DNA from 4 places in the Pseudoalteromonas sp. MB41 genome. Region 1 is predicted to be linked to each of the others. Evidence: predicted binding sites of a transcription regulator. Region 1 holds the regulator's gene; each other region holds the start of a gene.
What was found. The regulator sigma-54, encoded in region 1, starts transcription at its own class of promoters, with help from an activator protein. The targets are predictions, from matches to a motif close to GTTGGCACGNNNNTNGNNT.

Region 1 (3,552 bases):
ACGGTTGAATTAATTATTGCCACAGGAAAGCCCGCTTACTTTGAAGAAAAACAAGCTGACGGCACTATTATGAGCGCCAGTGCTGAAGAAGTTCGTTACGATGTTGCTAAACGCTTATTAACACTCGTTGGCAATGCACAAGTGACTCAAGCAGGCCAAAAAGTCAGTGCCAAGAGCATTACATACGATATGGAACAGCAACTGATAAGTGCCGAGAAAGATGAAAACTCGACCGATCGTGTACACACTATTTTAGTGCCTGTTGATAACAAAAAGAACGATGAAGGCCAGCCATGAGCACACTAAAAGCAGAGCTATTAGCTAAGAGCTATAAAGGTCGCCAAGTTGTAAAAAATGTAGGCCTTGAGGTAGAAGCTGGCAGCATTGTCGGTTTACTTGGGCCAAATGGCGCAGGTAAAACAACCACCTTTTACATGATTGTGGGATTAGTGCCCAGTGACAAAGGTAAAATAAGCATTGATGATAACGACATCACCTTATTGCCAATGCACAGCCGCGCTCGCTTAGGTATTGGCTATTTGCCACAAGAATCATCGATTTTTAGAAAACTGACCGTTTATCAAAACTTAATGGCCATTTTAGAGACCCGTAAAGATCTCAATAAACAAGGCCGCGAAGAAACACTCAACAGCTTACTTGATGAATTTAGCATTCAACACATTCGTGACAGCCAAGGTATGGCATTGTCAGGGGGTGAACGCCGTCGTGTTGAAATAGCACGCGCACTGGCCGCTGACCCTAAATTTATTTTGCTCGATGAGCCTTTTGCTGGTGTTGATCCTATTTCAGTGTTAGATATAAAGAAAATTATCGAGCACTTAAAAAATCGTGGTATTGGTGTATTAATTACTGACCACAATGTGAGAGAAACCCTTGATGTTTGTGAAAAAGCCTACATTGTTTCTCATGGGGAGCTAATTGCATCAGGTACACCTGAACATGTGTTAGCCGACCAAACTGTACGCGATGTGTATCTAGGCGAGCAATTCAGGCTTTAAATACGCCACCGACTAGAGCATCTGCTAGACTTATAACAATGACAATAAATCAAATAAATAGTTAACGGCATCGTGCTATTGTTTGATAAGACTAAAAAGGATTGTTAGGGATACATGAGGCAATCATTACAGCTGCGCATGGGCCAGCAACTTACAATGACTCCACAACTGCAACAGGCTATCCGTTTGTTGCAGCTCAGTACATTGGATCTCCAGCAAGAAATTCAAGAAGCGTTAGACTCTAACCCTTTGCTTGAAGTTGAAGAAGCAGATTATGCAGAAGAGAGTATTGGCAAGAACGAGCAAAAAGCCGAATCTGACGATACCCAACTAAGCGCGTCGGCTGACGAAGCTGCGAGCGAGTACGAGCAAGAAAGCAGTGATGCCCTCAACAAAGACACCGTAAGTGACGACTTAGCAATGGATGTTACGTGGGATGAGTACATGAGTGCTGCCCCATCAAGTTCCTCAGGTCCAATGCCTGAAGATGAATCAATTTACCAAGGCGCATCAACCGAAACTCTCCACGAATACCTAATGTGGCAGTTACAACTGACTCCATTCAGCCCAACAGACGAAGCGATTGCCGTTGCGATTGTTGAGGCAATTGATGATTCGGGTATTTTAACCGTAAGCTGCGAAGACATTGTTGAAAGCTTCAATCAAAATAACGATGAAGAAGAAATCGAACTTGATGAAGTCGAAGCTGTCCTAAAAAGAATCCAATTATTCGATCCTGTCGGTATTGGCGCACGTAGTTTACAAGAATGTTTGTGTATTCAATTACGCCAATTCGATGTTGACACCCCCTATTTAGCTGAAACTAAAATGGTGTTATCAGAACATATTGAATTATTAGCGAGTCGTGACTATCGCACTTTGATGAAAAAGACTAAGCTTAAAGAAAGTGAGCTGAAAGAAGTCATGACATTGATCCACAGCTTAAATCCAAAGCCTGCGGATACAATTGTTAGAGAAGAATCTGAATACGTGATACCCGATGTATCCGTAAAAAAAATAAAAGGCCGTTGGGTAGTTGAACTAAACCCAGACTGCATGCCGAAAATCAGAGTGAATAGCCACTATGCGGCGATGTCACGTTCTGTAAAATCAAGCAGTGATAGCCAATTTATTCGCTCTCATTTACAAGAAGCAAAATGGTTTATTAAAAGCTTAGAAAGCCGTAATGACACGTTATTAAAAGTGACTAACTGTATTGTTCAACAACAACAGGCTTTCTTTGAACATGGTCCTGAGGCCATGAAACCCATGGTATTAAATGATGTCGCGGAAATGGTCGAAATGCATGAATCAACAATTTCGCGAGTAACAACACAAAAATACATGCATACCCCGCGGGGAATTTTTGAGTTGAAATATTTCTTCTCCAGCCATGTAAGCACTGAAAATGGGGGTGAGTGTTCATCTACGGCAATTCGCGCTTTAATCAAAAAGCTAATCGCCGCAGAAAACACAGCTAAACCATTGAGTGATAGCAAAATTGCAGATATATTGGCTGAGCAAGGAATTAAAGTAGCTAGACGGACAATAGCAAAATATCGAGAGTCTCTAGCAATACCTCCGTCGAATCAGCGTAAGAGTCTGATTTAGACGTTTTACATAGAAGGAAAATGCTTATGCAACTAAATTTAACTGGTCGTCATGTAGAAATCACAGATTCATTAAGAGACTATGTAAACACCAAGTTTGCGAAACTAGAAAGGCATTTTGACCACATTAATAATGTTCATGTCATTCTAGATGTAGAAAAACTAAGCCAAAAAGCAGAAGCAACTTTACATGTAAACGGAGGCGAGTTATTTGCCTCTACTGAACACCAAGATATGTATGCAGCCATCGACTCGTTAATCGATAAACTTGATCGTCAAGTAATTAAACACAAAGAGAAATTAGCTCGACACTAAATTATGAAACTTAGTTCACTTACTAACCAGGACTGCAGCAAAGCTGCGGTCCTTTTTAATAGCAAAAAAAGAATTCTCGAATTTATCAGCGAACTGGCTCATGAGCAGCTCCCTCATTTATCTCAGCAAGATATACTCAATGCCCTATTGAACAGAGAAAAATTGGGCAGCACGGGTATTGGCCGAGGTATTGCGATTCCACATGGTCGTATGAGCGGTGCAGATCAGCCACACGCATTTGTAATTGTGAGTGAGTCACCTATAAATTTTGACGCAATTGATAATCGTCCAGTGGATATTTTTGTCGCACTCATCGTACCAGATGGTGACTGTCAACTTCATCTAAAGACCTTATCAACAATTGCTGATAGACTTAAAGACAAAGAATTTTGTAAACAGCTACGCAGTGCTAAAACAGATAGTGATCTGTTTAAAGTCATTGCATCAGAGGCATAAATGGAATTAATTATTATCAGCGGTCGCTCTGGTTCAGGTAAATCGGTCGCTTTACGAGTACTTGAAGACTTAGGCTATTACTGCGTTGATAATATTCCTGTAAACCTACTTCCTTCGTTAGTACGCAGTGTGTCAGATAATTACGACAAAAT
Region 2 (3,552 bases), on a different contig from region 1:
GAATCGATGAACACCACGTCAGCTCTATGCTGGTGGCAATCAACACCATCAAAGAGTGAATACTGAGCAATGCGTTTAAGATCGATAGAGTGGTAGTTAAACAGGTTATCAAACGGTTGGTTGAGAATGCGCTTTGGCCCTAAACCAAGTAGCTCACTGGCACTATCATTGGCATAAACAAGTTTAAAATCACGGTTAAGTAAAATAACCGCTGTACTTAAATTTTTCCAAATGCTGTCGAGCAATTCTGAGTTAAATTGTGTATCACTGAGCATGGTTGCACCATTTTAGTGCGTTACGATTAAGTGCAGCTTAGCATAATCCTTTTGCATTGCGAGGCGCGTTTGAAAAAATTAATTCCCACCAAAAACAGACGCTCTGTGCATGTAGAATGTGCTAACTGGACTGACCGAAACGAGTTTATTGTTCGCATTAAATAGTTTGGCTTGTAATGTGTGCTCGCCTCGATTTACGCCTCGTAGTGCAAAAGTAGAACTATTACTTGGTTCGCCATGGGGGGCACCATTTACAAAAAGTTGTACTTTAAAACCCGTTGCAAAGCGAGGAATGACACGGGTTGTAACATAAACAGAACCGGAGTTTTCTCTGACTGTTGCTTTGTCTTCAGGTGAGGAAATAGCGATTTTAAAGTTTACGGGTGTTGCACTGGCTGTGTTATCAAGAATACTGGTGTCGGTAGCAGGCATGGTCAAGTTAGGGGTATTAAGCTTTACTTCGGTAGCACCGGGGCGTGGCGTATCAGAAAATACCAGAACACCATTTTTATCTTTCCACGAATACACTTTTTTTGTTGTTCCATAACTAAAAAAGCTTACTGATAGTAACAAAAATACCAATAAAGTTGTTCTTTTCACCCTGCGACCCTGCATTTTTTTATGTAATTAAAACTGTAGAGGAGAACACGCCTAATTACCATTAAAAAAGCCCGCCAAAGCGGGCTTGAGAACACACATTAATTATTTACTGTCTACGACGTATTAAACGCTGTAGTACATTTCGAACTCAACTGGGTGAGTTGTCATGTTAAGTTTTTCAACTTCTTTGTTCTTAAGTGAGATGTATGCATCAATTAGGTCGTCAGTGAATACACCACCTGCTTTTAAGAACTCACGGTCAGCATCTAAAGCAGCAAGTGCTTCGCTTAGTGAAGAGGCAACTTGTGGGATCTCAGCTGCTTCTTCAGCAGGTAGATCGTATAAGTCTTTATCCATTGCATCGCCAGGGTGGATCTTGTTTTGAATACCGTCAAGGCCAGCCATAAGCATTGCAGAGAATGCTAAGTATGGGTTTGCTGTTGGATCAGGGAAGCGTACTTCGATACGACGTCCTTTTGCAGATGGTACTACAGGGATACGGATTGAAGCAGAGCGGTTACGTGCAGAGTATGCAAGCATTACTGGCGCTTCGAAGCCTGGTACAAGACGTTTGTACGAGTTAGTTGACGCGTTAGCGAATGCGTTGATTGCTTTAGCGTGCTTGATGATACCACCGATGTAGTAAAGCGCTTCTTCAGAAAGACCTGCGTATTTGTCACCAGCGAAGATGTTCACGCCATCTTTACCTAAAGATTGGTGACAGTGCATACCAGAACCGTTATCACCTACAAGCGGCTTAGGCATGAATGTCGCTGTTTTACCATAAAGGTGAGCCATGTTATGGATAACATATTTCATCTCTTGGATTTCGTCAGCTTTTAATACCATTGTATTGAAGCGTGTTGCGATTTCGTTTTGACCCGCAGTTGCTACTTCGTGGTGGTGTGCTTCAACAACTTGGCCTAGCTCTTCAAGAACTAAACACGTTGCTGAACGCCAGTCGTGAGATGAGTCGATTGGTGAACATGGGAAGTAACCACCTTTAACACCTGGACGATGACCTTTGTTGCCACCTTCGTAATCTTTATCTGAGTTCCAAGCCGCTTCGATGTCGTCGATTTTATACATAGAACCAGACATGTCTGATTTGTATTTAACGTCATCAAATAGGAAGAACTCTGGCTCTGGGCCAAATAATACTGTGTCTGCGATACCAGTTGAACGCATGTACTCTTCTGCACGTTTAGCAACAGAGCGAGGGTCACGCTCGTAACCTTGAAGTGTTGAAGGCTCAACAACGTCACAACGTACGATTAAAGTTGCTTCTTCAGAAAATGGGTCCATTTTTGCAGACTCAGGAACAGGCATTAATACCATGTCTGATTCGTTGATACCTTTCCAACCAGCAATTGAAGAACCGTCAAACATTTTGCCGTCTTCAAAGAAGTCTTCATCAACCTGATGATGAGGAATAGAAACATGCTGTTCTTTACCTTTGGTATCAGTAAAGCGTAAATCAATGAACTTAACGTCATTTTCTTTGATAAAATCTAAAACCGATTGTGACATGTGTCCTCCAATTGTTGGGTTTTATTTTTGCTGCATTATTGCTTTTGTTCTATGTAAGCTGGTTTCATGCCAAATTTTTAACGCCTTGTTTAAGCTTATAAAAATAAAATAAAGCGCATTTTGTTAATTATTTTTGCACTGTTTTGGTGCGTAAAATGTTCATTGTGGTGCGTTATGCTTACCGGTTGTATTTGCACAACGATTAGCCACCCTAGATAGCATAAACGAAATGTACTTTAGTGCCAAAATATTGCTAAAAAGGTAATTTTTTACCAGTTTTGATGTTCGATTAAAGATAAAATTAATAAAATTGTCATTTATAAAACAGATACTTATAAAAAGCCTGAAGAAAGTTTATAAAATTGTATTGGATAAACTTTCATCCATGCCATTATTAAGGGATAATATGCGCCCTTTTAAATCCTATGCTTAGACATCTGTTGAAAATGCAGGTGAGTGCGTAGATCTTGCAGGATCAATGAGATTCAATTTCTCTGAGAAAAAATATGAGCATCGAAAAGTTAAGAAATATAGCGATTATCGCCCACGTTGACCACGGTAAAACAACTTTGGTTGATAAACTGCTTGAGCAATCAGGCACATTAGAAACACGCGGCGGTAATGAAGAGCGCGTGATGGACTCAAACGACATTGAGAAAGAACGTGGTATTACCATTTTGGCTAAAAACACAGCCATCTCTTGGAATGATTACCACATCAATATCGTAGACACCCCAGGACACGCCGACTTCGGTGGTGAAGTTGAACGCGTACTTTCGATGGCTGACTCAGTATTGTTACTTGTTGATGCTCAAGAAGGTCCAATGCCACAAACGCGCTTCGTAACGCAAAAAGCGTTCGCGCAAGGTTTGAAGCCAATCGTTGTTATCAATAAAATTGATAAGCCGGGTGCACGCCCTGATTGGGTTATGGATCAAATCTTTGATTTATTCGATAACCTTGGTGCAACTGACGAACAGTTAGACTTTAAAGTTATCTACGCATCAGCTATCAACGGCTGGGCAACATTAGATTTAGACGAACCATCTGACAACATGGAACCTATGTTCAAGATGATCGTTGACGAAGTATCACCACCGGATGCAGATCCTGAAGGTGACTTCCAAATGCAGATTTCTCAACTTGA
Region 3 (3,552 bases), on a different contig from region 1:
GAAGCTTTTCTCCTTGCTATTGCCCGTTTTACCTGTCTCTAAACAGCTTATTTAATTAAGCTGCCTAGAGTTTAAGTGAATGCGTTTAAGTAAATGTGTTTTTAGGCGAAAATATTATGCTCGTTAGCTCATTATCTTTAGCTCTTACAGTGGCCACTAACTCGTTTTTAGTTATGGCCGACATGCCTTATACACCGATTGATGAAATTAACCTTGCTAAGCCCAATGGCAAGTTAGCAAAAGCTGTTGCGACTACGCCTCATGGCTTTTTGATGCATTTAGGTGATATGAAATCTGGCTCTCTTGCATGTACCAATGAACTCTTAACAAGCAATAAAAAACTACTTACTTCTCTTTCTTCTCAGCCATTTATTTACACGCCTGGCGACAATGAATGGACCGACTGTGACCGTGCTACGCTAAATCCCCGTTTTGATGAACTTGAGCGATTAAACTACGTTAAAGGATTAATGTATGACGAAGCATACGTTAAAAAAGCGAAGCAGCTAGAGGGCTTTACACAGCAGGCCGATATGCTTGAAAACGCTCGCTGGCAGTTTGACGGAATAGAGTTTCGCACTTTGCATATACCAGGTACGTTTAATGGCCGCTCTCAAATACTAAAAACTGATAAACATGTTGCACTTGATGCGGCCGATACACGAGACAAGCTTAATGTAAATTGGTTAAATCAGGCGTTAGTTAATCAGAGTGCGAAAGCATATGTGTTTGGCTTTCAAGCCGATATCTATCGTTCAACTAAAAAGCAGCCATGCGCTGATTTACGCCGAAGCGACTGCGACGCCTTTAAAGTATATCGAGATGCAATCAATGACTTTGCAAAGCGCACTGATAAGCCGGTGTTGGTAATGCATGGTGATACACCCCCATACTGTCAGCAGCAACTGGCTGATAATTTAACCCGTTTGAATGTACCCGGCGACTTTGAAGTAAGTGATATAGCGAAGGTGAGTTTAGTCGATGGTAATTGGCAAATTAACAGTATGGCGTCAGGGAAGGTATTAACTGTTCAATGTAAGTAAAAAATTAAGTAAAAAAAGAGCGGCTTTATAAGCCGCTTTTTCGTAAGATGTCTATTTTTAGCAGTTAGTTTCTTCTGCTTTTACACCTTCTTTAACTTCTTCGCATGCATCTTCTACTGCATTTTGAGCGTCGGTTACTGCTTCATCAATGCGCTCACCAGCTTCTTCTGCTGTGTTGTCTTCACACCCCATAATAAATAAAGCTGAAAATAGGGCGATAGTAGCTGCTTTTAAAGTTGAATTTTTCATAATGAAATTCCTTGTAAATAAATTAGTAAAGTAAATTGCTGTTGGTTTGTTATTACTTAGGTACATTGCCTCTAAGAGCACCTGATATAAGTGAAATAACAAGTAAAACTAAGAATATAAAAAATATGATTTTAGCTATGCCTGCTGCGGCCCCTGCAATACCGCCAAAACCTAACACTGCAGCGATTAGCGCTATAACTAAAAAAGTAACTGTCCAGCGTAACATAATGTTCTCCTTGGTTATTTAATTTCGTTTCGGTTGATTAGACTGAAGCGAGTTCCATACCAAAGTTTTAAAGTCCTTATTTTTCAATTTGTTAGTTTTGTTCTCGGTTTTTTTTGTGGCGTGTCGTTTGGTAATTATTACGAGTGATCATGTAACTTATTCATAGTGATAATTTTTCAACTTCTATGCTGAAAGTGGACGCCTGTGATTATGTTTTCTTGGTAAGACCAATTTAACCTGTATGGCATACAAGTTACCAAACCCCTTGCTTTAGCTGATTTTTACGCTGCTACGTTACACAGTTAACTATTTTTACATATAACTTTTGACTATATTGAGTATTTTTATCGTCTATATTGGGTAGTTAATTGCCGTAATGGCTTGGTGTTAATTAATTGTTTGATGTGTTACCCTGTAATTAATTGGTTTTACCAATTGACAATAAAGCTTTAAAAATAAGTTTTGTTTGTTATTATGAATGTTTAAATATTCGATTTAAGTGTTTTTTTATTCTGAGTAGCGAGGGGAGCAGTATGGATATTGGTGGCTTACTTACAACCGCAGCCAGCTTAATGCTAACGGGTATGGTGGGTGTATTTATCTTTCTCAGTATTTTGATTTCAGCCGTACTGCTGATGTCGAAATTGTTGGGGCGATTTGAAAACTCTGCGAGCTCAGTTCCAGTCCGAACCGCAAAATTACAGCCTCAGCAAGGGGTACCACCGACACATATTGCAGCTATCAGCGCTGCTATCGCTCAATTTAGAAATAAACAACAATAACGGAGCAGCTTGAACATGGCTAAATTAAAACTAACCGAATTAGTATTGCGTGATGCGCATCAGTCTCTCTTAGCAACGCGTATGCGCCTAGATGATATGCTGCCTATTGCCGAAAAGCTTGATCATGCAGGTTATTGGTCTATTGAATCATGGGGGGGAGCTACTTTTGACTCCTGTATCCGTTATTTAGGTGAAGACCCTTGGCAGCGTATCCGTGAGCTAAAGGCGGCAATGCCAAACACTAAACAGCAAATGTTATTACGCGGTCAAAACCTTTTAGGTTATCGCCACTATGCTGATGACGTTGTTGAAAAATTTGTTGAACGCGCCCATAAAAATGGCGTTGATGTATTCCGTATTTTCGATGCGATGAATGATGTACGTAACTTAGAAACGGCGATTAAAGCGGCTGTTAAAGTGGGAGCGCACGCGCAAGGGACTATTTCGTATACGGTAAGCCCTGTTCATACGCTTGATATGTGGTTAAAACTTGCTAAACAATTAGAAGAGCTTGGTTGTCACTCTATTTGTATTAAAGATATGGCGGGTTTATTAAAACCGTATGAGTGTGAGCAACTCATTAAAGGGTTGAAAGAGACAGTTTCAATTCCGATTGCTATGCAATGTCATGCGACTACGGGGCTTAGCACTGCAACATATCAAAAAGCAATTGATGCGGGTATTGATATGCTTGATACCGCAATATCGTCAATGAGTATGACGTATGGCCACAGTGCCACTGAAACAATTGTGTCAATTGTTGAAGGCACAGAGCGCGATACTGAACTCGATTTAAATCAACTTGAAGAAATTGCTGCGTACTTCCGTGATGTTCGCAAAAAGTATGCGGCATTTGAAGGCAGCTTAAAAGGGGTTGATGGTCGAATTTTACTAGCACAAGTGCCTGGCGGCATGTTAACTAACATGGAAAACCAGCTTAAAGAGCAAGGTGCAGCAGATAAATTAGACCAAGTATTACTTGAGATCCCGCGTGTTCGTGAAGACTTAGGGTTCATTCCGCTTGTTACACCCACCTCGCAAATAGTAGGAACACAAGCGGTACTTAATGTATTAACTGGTGAGCGTTATAAAACAATCACTAAAGAAACTGCCGGTGTACTTAAAGGTGAATATGGTGCGACACCAGCGCCAATGAATAAAGAGTTGCAAGAACGCGTCCTTGATGGTGCTGAACCGATTACTTGTCGCCCTGCTGATAAACTTGAGCCTGAACTTGAGAAATTAGAAGCTG
Region 4 (3,552 bases), on a different contig from region 1:
TCCACTTAAGTGAATCAAGACCTTTCGCTCCCGAACCCATCACAATTTGGTCGATTAGGCTGGCGGCCTTATCTTCACCAAGTGCGGCCGTAAGCGCTTTTTTAATAAAGTCTTCAGATTGGAAACCTATGGTACTGAAGCTTTGAATTTGCTCAATAAACAAGTTATGAACGGCGCTGATTTTCGCTTGCGATAAATCGTCTAATGCAGCCATCGCCATGCCCACTTTTTGCACTTGCTTAGGCTCTAAGTGTTTTAGAATTTGCGCAGCATCTTCTTCCGATAAACTCAGCAATAAAATCGCTGCTTTATCAACACCGTCTAATTTATCAACATCAAACGCCGGTGGGAGTTGTTTTTGTTCTTGATCAGTCATCTTCAGTTAACCACGCTTTCACTACTTGAGAAGACAGTTCTGGTTCATTAGCAACCAATGCACGAACTGCTTTGAGTAAATCTTCATCACCATGTAAATCTGGCAGCTGTAGTGTACCATCACTTGAGAATCCTACAGCAGCAGAGTCAAAGTCTTTATTTAGCATATCTAGCGTACTATCACCAATATCTACACCAGAGCTAAGTGCATCTTCATCATACTCTTCAAGTGTATCATCTGGGTAAATTAAGCGTTTCAGCATAGGTTTCACAACCGCCATGATAAGTACGATAATCACTAATGCACCTAATGATAAACGCAATATCTTCATAAACCAGTCTTGTTCCCAAATAGGCACTTCTATGGCCGCAGCGGTATCTTCACGTACAAACGGAACAGTAACAACTTCAAGCGCATCACCACGTTGCATATCAAACCCCACTCCGCCTTGTAGCAAGCGACGGATATTTGACAGCGCTTCAACAGAACGAGGAACCATTGTTGTCTCGCCGTTTTCACCCACTTGCGGCACATAGTCAACCGCAACAGATACACTAATACGACGAATAACACCTGTTTGCTGACGCTTATGAGAAATAGTGGTATCTAGCTCGTAATTACGGGTTGCTTCTTTGTGCGAACGACTTGGGTTCATTGCACTACCAGCGCCCCCTTGTCCTGCAACTTCAGGAATATTTGAATTAACAGGCGGTTGATTAGTCAAGGCACCTGGGATCCCCACAGCAAGGCCACCAATGTTATTTTCTTCAAATGTTGTTTCACTGCGCACTGCAGGTAAGTCTGGGTTGTAGCGCTTTTGTGTTTCTTCTACCGCACTAAAGTCCATATTTAAATCAACTTGCGCAGTGTAATTACCTAAGCCTACGACAGGAATTAAGATGCTGTCGATTTTATTTAAGTATTCTTCTTCACGCTTGCGCTCAATTTCATATTCTTTGCGAGAACGCGCTGCCAGTGAATTTTGTGAACCCGAATTAAGTAAGCGACCGTTTTGATCTGTCACCGTAACACGCTCAGGTGAAAGACCTTGTACTGCAGAGGCAACAATATCAACAACTGAGTCGATTTCTTCACCATCTAACATACGGCCACGTTTAAGAGTCAGTACAACGGTAGCTGATGGTAATTTTTCACGACGAGCAAATACGTTTTCTTTTGGAATTGCTAAAAGCACTTTGGCGCGAGTGACATTTTTTAGCTCTTCGATTGTACGAGCAAGTTGCTGCTCACGACCATGTTTTAAACGTTCACGTTCTAAGCGTTGGCTAACACCAAAGCCCATATCTTGCATGATGATGTCGGTGCCTGAGCTTGGCGCTTGCTCAAGACCTTCACGGGCCATCAATAATTTAATATTTTGGTATTCGCCTTCTTCAACTGAGATGACATTACCATCAAGTTCATAATCAATCTTCTGTGCGTCTAAAAAGTCCAGCGTTTGGATAAGCTCTTCGGTTGGCATTTTACCCAGCGGTCGCATATCTGGTTGACGAGCCCAGATAATAATAAAAATTGCGATTGCCAAACAAATAGCCAGTGCAATGACCAACGTCACCTGACGTAATACATCAACGCCATTGAGGGCACTGAGGTAGCCTGACTTTTGCTCTTGTTGATCATCCGTGTCTGAAGTATCGACACCGCCGCCTGCGAGGGCTAGATCAGTTGATTGATTAGATTGCGCCACAATAATTCTCCACTACCTAGTTAAACAGGCATGTTCATGATTTCTTTATATGCTTCAACAAGTTTGTTGCGAACTTGCACCGTTGCTTCAAAAGCAACCGAAGACTTTTGCGAAGCAATCATTACTTCAGCAAGGGATACACTGCGGTCTCCCATCTCAAGTGCTGTTACTTTTTGTTTTGCTTCTTGCTGCAGGCCATTAACGGTATCTAGCGCGCTTGTAAGTAAGTCACCAAATTGCGCCGATGATGTTGGCTGAGCCTGAGTTGGTAAATTATTAACGGATTGACTACGGCTAGCTTCAAGTGCCATAGATTGCATTTCTTGAAATAATGCGCTGTTTTGAACTTTCATAATACTCTCTGACAATGCAGTTTACTTATACACAGATAAAGCACAAAACGTGCCACAAAATAAAACACTATAAATCAATGTGTTAGATGGTTATTTTGTTTGTCAGAGTTTTGACAGCAAACAAGCCCACACGGAGTGAGCTTGTCAGTTAAGGGGGGATGCTTTTAAGCGGGTAATGCAATACCTAAGTCGCGCATTTGAGCTAGTTTATATCTAAGTGTTCGTGGACTAATCCCTAATGTTTCAGCAACCTCTTTGCGCTTTCCTTGGCACCTAGCTAGGGTTTCTAAAATAATGCGATGCTCTTTGTCTTTAAGCTCATCTTTATAATTTCCCTGCTCGTTCACAGATGGAATTTCGTCATGCATGGGGTTAACCACTTGCTCTTTATAAACCGGGGCATTTTGCACCGGTGCACTATTTACAGTCTGTGCTTTAGCCACTAAGAGCTCTTCAATAAATATATCGTCTTCATGAATGCTATTACCATCACATAGTATCAGTGCACGCTGAATCACATTATCAAGTTCTCGGACATTACCCGGCCAAGCATGCGATAGCAGTTTTTGCTTAGCTTGCTCAGTTAATAATGCGATAGGCTCTTTACTTCTGATGCAATGACGCTCAATTAAATGCTCTGCAAGGACAATAATATCACCTGGGCGCTCACACAGCGGACGCCACATTAAAGGAAAAACATTTAAACGATAATACAAATCTTCTCTGAATAAATTTTCGCTAACAGCTTCTTTTAAATCACGGTTACTGGTTGCGAGTACCCTAACATCGAGCTCAATGGTTTTACGACCACCCAAACGCTCAACTTCACGCTCTTGCAAAACACGCAGTAACTTAGCTTGCAGACCCAAATCCATTTCGGTGATTTCGTCAAGCAAGATAGTGCCACCTTGTGCTTGTTCAAATTTGCCCGGACACGCTTGAATCGCCCCAGTAAATGCGCCTTTTTCATAACCAAACAAGGTCGCTTCTAACATGTTCTCAGGAATAGCGGCACAGTTAATCGCTACAAAAGGGGCGTCAGCGCGACTTGATTTATCGTGAATAAAGCGCGCCAGCACTTCTTTACCCGAACCACTGGGTCCGAGCACCATGAC

Region 2: a site for sigma-54 is predicted at 2,461-2,479, ahead of glnA (glutamate--ammonia ligase). Genes of this name have one in related genera too.
Region 3: a site for sigma-54 is predicted at 1,564-1,582, ahead of LPA49_RS21220 (DUF1328 domain-containing protein). Genes of this name have one in related genera too.
Region 4: a site for sigma-54 is predicted at 2,476-2,494, ahead of fliE (flagellar hook-basal body complex protein FliE). Genes of this name have one in related genera too.

What each region holds. Positions count from the first base shown of each region.
Region 1 covers NZ_JAJJZF010000013.1:34,474-38,025, forward strand. Annotated here, with positions in the region: gene lptA (lipopolysaccharide transport periplasmic protein LptA) at 1-297, shown strand, start outside; gene lptB (LPS export ABC transporter ATP-binding protein) at 294-1,019, shown strand; gene LPA49_RS13300 (RNA polymerase factor sigma-54) at 1,134-2,630, shown strand; gene hpf (ribosome hibernation promoting factor) at 2,657-2,944, shown strand; gene ptsN (PTS IIA-like nitrogen regulatory protein PtsN) at 2,948-3,400, shown strand; gene rapZ (RNase adapter RapZ) at 3,401-3,552, shown strand, end outside.
Region 2 covers NZ_JAJJZF010000006.1:74,259-77,810, reverse strand. Annotated here, with positions in the region: gene glnL (nitrogen regulation protein NR(II)) at 1-275, opposite strand, end outside; gene LPA49_RS08700 (DUF4124 domain-containing protein) at 354-890, opposite strand; gene glnA (glutamate--ammonia ligase) at 999-2,405, opposite strand; gene typA (translational GTPase TypA) at 2,912-3,552, shown strand, end outside.
Region 3 covers NZ_JAJJZF010000040.1:5,278-8,829, reverse strand. Annotated here, with positions in the region: gene LPA49_RS21230 (hypothetical protein) at 117-1,043, shown strand; gene LPA49_RS21225 (hypothetical protein) at 1,101-1,292, opposite strand; gene LPA49_RS21220 (DUF1328 domain-containing protein) at 1,345-1,518, opposite strand; gene LPA49_RS21215 (OadG family transporter subunit) at 2,052-2,300, shown strand; gene oadA (sodium-extruding oxaloacetate decarboxylase subunit alpha) at 2,316-3,552, shown strand, end outside.
Region 4 covers NZ_JAJJZF010000016.1:67,779-71,330, forward strand. Annotated here, with positions in the region: gene fliG (flagellar motor switch protein FliG) at 1-376, opposite strand, end outside; gene fliF (flagellar basal-body MS-ring/collar protein FliF) at 369-2,084, opposite strand; gene fliE (flagellar hook-basal body complex protein FliE) at 2,105-2,437, opposite strand; gene LPA49_RS15110 (sigma-54 dependent transcriptional regulator) at 2,602-3,552, opposite strand, start outside.